DNA from 2 places in the Exiguobacterium sp. s149 genome. Region 2 is predicted to be linked to the other one. Evidence: predicted binding sites of a transcription regulator. Region 2 holds the regulator's gene; the other holds the start of a gene.
What was found. The regulator Rex, encoded in region 2, represses fermentation and respiration genes when NADH is low (regulators of the CRP and FNR family bind a similar motif). The targets are predictions, from matches to a motif close to TTGTGAAATATTTCACAA.
Positions count from the first base shown of each region.

Region 1: the regulator Rex is predicted to act here: its motif matches at 1,603-1,620, upstream of pflB (formate C-acetyltransferase).

Region 1 is NZ_JACSLZ010000006.1:129,424-132,578, forward strand. It holds gene KNP81_RS10235 (DEAD/DEAH box helicase) at 1-869, opposite strand, end outside; gene KNP81_RS10240 (hypothetical protein) at 924-1,346, opposite strand; gene pflB (formate C-acetyltransferase) at 1,707-3,155, shown strand, end outside.
Region 2 is NZ_JACSLZ010000009.1:8,548-11,702, forward strand. It holds gene KNP81_RS11805 (ABC-F family ATP-binding cassette domain-containing protein) at 1-1,467, opposite strand, end outside; gene KNP81_RS11810 (redox-sensing transcriptional repressor Rex) at 1,617-2,273, shown strand; gene KNP81_RS11815 (twin-arginine translocase TatA/TatE family subunit) at 2,273-2,491, shown strand; gene tatC (twin-arginine translocase subunit TatC) at 2,494-3,155, shown strand, end outside.

The DNA of each region.
Region 1 (3,155 bases), on a different contig from region 2:
CCTGTCGTGATGAGGAGCGGATAGTCGCCTTTACGGAATTCGCGAAGCGTTTCGACACGTTCACGTTTCCCTTTTAGGCTGTCGAGCATCCGGTAGTTCACTTTCATTTTATCGAGTTCGCCTCTGAGTGGTGGCAAGAATGAGCGGTTGTTGATGAAAGCGAGCGCTTTGACACCGTTGACGTGTGACAAACGACGAAGCAATTCCGGCTTGTAGCGGCGTGTCGTCAACATGTAGCCGTACGTCACTTGACTGCTCACGGCTCGTTCGATTTTCACGTGTGCCGGCTCCTTTAAGAACGGGGCCGCCCATGCTTGAAGCGTGTCTGTGAGCGTTGCCGATACGAGGGCGATTTGATGTTCGTGCGCCGTGTGCTTGATGATGCGTTCGGCGGCTTCTGTCAATCCGCTGTCGATGATTTGGTCGGCTTCATCGAGGACGATCGTGTGCGTCTCATGAAGCTTCAATTTTTTCTTGTCGATCAGTTCGACGAGTCGGCCTGGTGTCCCGACGATCAAATGCGGCTTTTTCTTTAAGCGATCGATTTGACGTTTCAATTCGACACCGCCAATAAATGAAGCGATGCGGACATCACCTTTCTCGGTAAATCGTTGCGCGACCGTTTGAATCTGCATGACGAGCTCACGCGTCGGCGCGACGATGACGACTTGAATTCGGTCGTTCGATGCGTCGATTTTTTCAATGGCGGGTAACAAATAAGCAAGCGTCTTCCCGGTACCTGTCGGCGCTTCAATCGTGACGTCTTTACCGTCCAACAGAAGCGGGAACGCTTCTGCTTGGACCGGCATTGGTTCAGTGAAGCCAAGGCGATCCCAGGCTTCGTTAATAAATGGTTTTGTAAAGTTCATATCATTTCTCCTTATCGTGGGGCAAAAACAAAGGAAGCATAAGTGCTCCCTGTTTTAAATATAGCGAACATGTTCCGTGTCTTGGTCGAATGAAGAGCGAAGTGTCTGTGTGAACGTCTGTCCGTCCTCGATGAGTTTGATATGCACATCGATTTGGTCAGCCGACGCCTCAACGCCTTCAACGGTGAAGCCTTGATAGACACGATACTGCAATTCTTTCGTCAACCGTTCGTATGAGGCGAGCTCTGGATATGTCGCTGCCACGTCAATCGGGCGCGAGATGAGCGCAGCGAGCAAGTTATCGCGGTAATCGATAAAATCCTCGTTTTCGATGTCGTCGTCAAACCGAATCCAAAAACCTGCGTCTTCAAATTCTGTGATAAATCCATCACGTTGTTCACCGTTCGCTTCTACTTTAAGGGAGATGCGGTCACCGGCTTTCAAGTCGTGATCAGCTGTCAATAATTCGTACGTCATGGGAAGAACCCCTTCCTCTTCTACAATGTTCTGCCTTCATTGTGTCCGATGTAAGGCAAAAATTCAAGTTCTATCCCTGAGTCGTGATATACATCACACTAAAAACTGTACAAATCGTCACATCCGAATTCAGATGATACAGAATCGACTTGAATCGCGTCGTGACGTGATTTATCTGTTTCATAGTTAATGAGAAATACGTTATAACAGAATTTAAAGCGCTTACAAAAATGGCTTCACGCCAACGTTCATGAGATTGTTACAACTTTCACAAGAATGTAAAACATAATGTTCACGTTTTCACGTACACTCAACTTATAGAAAGCACGCAGTTATCTCAACTATGAGGAGTGACCCACAATGGCAACCGAAATTAAATCAGCCTGGTCAGGATTTGTACCTGGGCAGTGGACGAATGAAGTGAACGTCGGTGAGTTTATCCGTTTGAACCGACATGAGTACACAGGAGACGACCGTTTCCTCGTCGGACCGACCGAAGCGACGAATCGTCTTTGGGCACAAGTGATGGAATTGACGAAAGAAGAGCGCGAACGCGGTGGTGTTTGGGCAGTCGATCAAAACAACCCATCGACAATCGTCTCGCACGGACCAGGATACTTAAACAAAGAGCTGGAGAAAGTGGTCGGCGTTCAAACGGACGAGCCGTTCAAACGTTCGATTCATCCGAACGGCGGCATCCGGATGGTCGACGCTGCACTTGAATCGTATGGCTTCGAACCGAACCCTGAAATCACAAAGATTTATTCGGAAATCCGCAAAACGCATAACCAAGGTGTCTTCGATGCGTACACACCTGAGATGCGAGCAGCACGGAAGTCAGGGATTATCACAGGACTTCCTGACGCTTACGGACGTGGACGGATTATCGGCGACTACCGTCGCGTTGCCTTGTACGGGTTAGACTTCTTGATTGCCGCACGTAAAAAAGACTTGGCGAACCGTGGCGGTTTCTTATCAGAGTCTGACATTCGGACACGGGAAGAAATGTCTGAACAGCTCCGGGCCCTCCAAGAGTTGAAACAGCTCGGTGCGGCGTACGGGTTTGACCTCGGCCGGCCGGCGGAAAATACACAAGAGGCATATCAATGGGTTTACCTCGCTTATCTCGCAGCCGTCAAAGAACAGAACGGTGCCGCGATGTCACTCGGACGTGTCTCGACATTCCTTGATGTATACGCAGAGCGTGACATCGAAGCGGGTCGTTTGACCGAGTCGGATGTCCAAGAAATCGTCGACCACTTCATTATGAAGCTCCGGATCGTCAAATTCTTACGCACGCCTGACTACAACGAATTGTTCTCAGGTGACCCAACATGGGTGACCGAGTCAATCGGTGGGATGAGCGAAGACGGACGCTCGAACGTGACGAAGAGCTCGTTCCGCTTCTTGCATTCACTTTCGAACCTCGGACCAGCACCAGAACCGAACTTGACGGTGCTTTGGTCGACGAAATTGCCAGAAGGCTTCAAACAATATTGTGCGAAGATGTCGATTGAGACGTCTGCGATCCAATATGAGAACGACGACCTCATGCTTCCAGAGTTCGGCGACGATTATGGCATCGCCTGCTGTGTGTCACCGATGAAGATCGGGAAACAGATGCAGTTCTTCGGTGCCCGCGCCAACATGGCAAAAGCACTCCTTTACAGCATGAACGGAGGCCGCGATGAGAAGAGCGGCGACCAAATCGCACCGGTTTGGGAGATGAACACCGAAGACGTGCTCACGTACGACAAAGTGTATGCCGACTTCGATCGGACGCTCGATTGGCTCGCCGAGCTCTACGTC
Region 2 (3,155 bases):
GAGGGCGTTCTCGAGAATCATCTTCGAATCGAGGTCCAAGTGGTTCGTCGGCTCATCCAAGATGAGCAAGTTCGGTTGCTCGAGCTTTAGTTTCGCGAGCGTCAAGCGGGCCCGTTCACCACCCGACAGTTCATGGACACGTTTCATGACATCGTCACCGCTGAACAGGAACTGTCCAAGCAGACTCCGCACTTCTTGTTCGCGCATGAGCGGCCAGTCGTTCCAAATCTCGTCGATGACACGGTTGGCGTCCGACAAGTTCTGTTGCTCCTGGTCGTAGTAGCCGATTTCGACGCCGGTGCCGTAGCGGATGTCACCGGTAAGGGGCGGCTGTTGTTTCGTCAACACTTTCAGGAGCGTTGATTTGCCGACTCCGTTCGGGCCGACGAGGGCGACCGATTCGCCGCGCTGCAATTGGAAGCGGAGATTTTGGGCGATCGGTTCTTCATAGCCGATGGCGAGGTCGCTGCCGCTCAATACGTCGTTCCCGCTTTGACGTTTGATTGAGAACGAGAGGACGGCGCTGCGCTCATCACCGTCCGGCGCTTCCATCCGGTCGACTTTCTCGAGCCGTTTACGGACACTCTGTGCCCGCTTCGTCGTCGTCGCCCGGGCGATGTTACGCTGGATGAAGTCCTGCATCTTGGCAATCTCTTCTTGTTGCGACTCGAACTGTTTCTTCTCTTGCTCGTAAATGGCAGCCTTCTGTTCAAGGTACTTCGTGTAGTTGCCGACGAAGCGACGGCTCCGGTGGCGCGACAACTCATAGACGACCGAGACGACGCGGTCGAGGAAGTAGCGGTCGTGGGAGACGATGAGGACGGCGCCTTTATAGCCGCTCAAATACTTCTCAAGCCAGCCGAGTGTCTCGATGTCCAAGTGGTTCGTCGGCTCATCCAAGATGAGCAGGTCTGGACTTTGGAGCAGCATCTTGGCGAGAGCGAGACGTGTCCGCTGTCCGCCGGAGAGCGTATCGATGCGGCGTTCGAAGTCGTCCGGATAGAACCGCATCCCGTGAAGGACAGAGCGGATCGTCGCCTCATATTGATAGCCGCCACGGTCTTTGAACGTATGCTGTTCTTCATCGTAAGACGACAAGAGGCGCTCATAGGCGGCCGGGTCGTTCAAGATGCGCTCGGAACCCATGTCTTGCTCCATGCGGCGCAGCGTCTTTTCTTGTTCGATTAAATCGGTGAAGACAGTAAGCATCTCATTCCAAATCGTCTCGTTGGATTCGAGTCCTGAGTCTTGGGCCAGGTAGCCGATGGTGACGTCTTTCGGCTTCATGATGTCGCCCGAGTCGTAGTTGTATTCCCCGGCGATGACTTTGAGCAGTGTCGACTTGCCGGCACCGTTACGGCCGACGAGCGCGACGCGTTCGCCTTCTTGAATTTCGAGTTTGACGTTCTCTAAAATCGGTTCGACGCCGAATGATTTCGATAAGTTATTGACTTGCAGTAGGATCAAGTGAAAAAACCCCTTTCTCTCTATTTAGTATACTTTATTTCTTCCCCATTTCAGGTATATTCATTGAGTGGTCATGTGAATTCGTTTACAATCAAGGTGTATGAAATTAGATTCGTTTGAAACGCGTCGTAAAAAGGAGGCTCTTTCCGTTGAGTCAAAACGAACCAAAGATTCCGCAAGCGACAGCCAAACGGTTGCCACTATACTATCGGTTTATCCAAAGCCTACATTCATCAGGAAAACAGCGTGTCTCTTCTGCTGAACTGAGCGAGGCGGTCAAGGTCGATTCGGCCACAATCCGTCGCGATTTTTCGTACTTCGGTGCGCTCGGGAAAAAGGGATATGGCTATAACGTACAGTATCTGTTAGACTTTTTCCGTAAGACACTGAATCAGGACGAGATTACGAACGTCGCCTTGGTCGGGGTTGGTCATCTTGGGACAGCTTTCGTCAACTATAACTTCCTTAAAAACAATAACACACATATCGTCGTCGGGTTCGACGCAGACGAGACAAAAGTCGGCACGACGATGTCCGGTGTCCCGATTCATCACGTTGATGAGATGGAACAGATCATGAAACAGAACAAGATTGACGTCGCCATTCTCACGGTGCCGTCTGCCTATGCGCAACCGGTCGCGGACGACTTGGTCCGCTTCGGTATTCGCGGCATCTTGAACTTCACACCGGCCAGACTTACTGTGCCGGATACGGTCCGCGTCCACCACATCGACTTGTCGATCGAACTCCAGTCGCTCATTTACTTTATGCAACACTATCCATCTGCTGAGGGGGTCCATCAATAATGGAATTACTATCATCGTTGCTCGTCGTCGGTATTCCTGGGGGAGCGAGTATCTTCATTATCGCCATCGTCGCGCTTATCATCTTCGGGCCGAAGAAATTGCCTGAATTCGGACGCGCCGCCGGACAAACGCTCCGTGAGTTCAAAAATGCCACAAACGGCATGATGAACGAACATGACGAGAAAGATAAGAAAGAACTTGAGAAGAAAGAGCAGTAATCATGAATCATCAACCTGATCAAGAGCGGGCGCTGTCCGACCACTTGACAGAGCTGCGGAGACGACTGATGCTGTCGGCATTTGTCGTCTTTGCCTTCTTTCTAATCGCTTTGCCGAGTGTCAAATACGTGCTCGCCTATCTGCAGGCGGACCTCGTCGAACGAGGGCTTGAGCTGAACGCCTTTGGGGTCGCGGACCCGCTCATGATTTACTTGAACTTGGCGCTCGTCATCGGTCTCGTCGCATCCGGTCCGTTTCTACTGTATCAACTGTGGGCGTTCGTCGCACCTGGTCTGCATCCGAACGAGCGGAAAGCGACGCTCGCTTATATCCCGATCATCTTCATCTTGTTCCTGATCGGTCTTGCGTTCGCCTACTATTGGTTGTTCCCGCTCGTCCTCGATATCTCGACGGACCTCGGGCAAGACCTCGGTCTGACGCAAATCATCGGGGCGTCGAACTACTTCACGTTCTTGCTGCAACTGACCATTCCATTCGGACTGTTATTCCAGTTGCCGGTCGTGACGATGTTCTTGACGCGCATCGGTGTCGTGACACCGTACTTCCTGTCATCGATTCGGAAGTATGCGTACTTCGCCTTGTTCGTCATCGCGGCATTCATCACGCCGCCGGATTTGACGTCGCACCTCATGGTGTCGCTGCC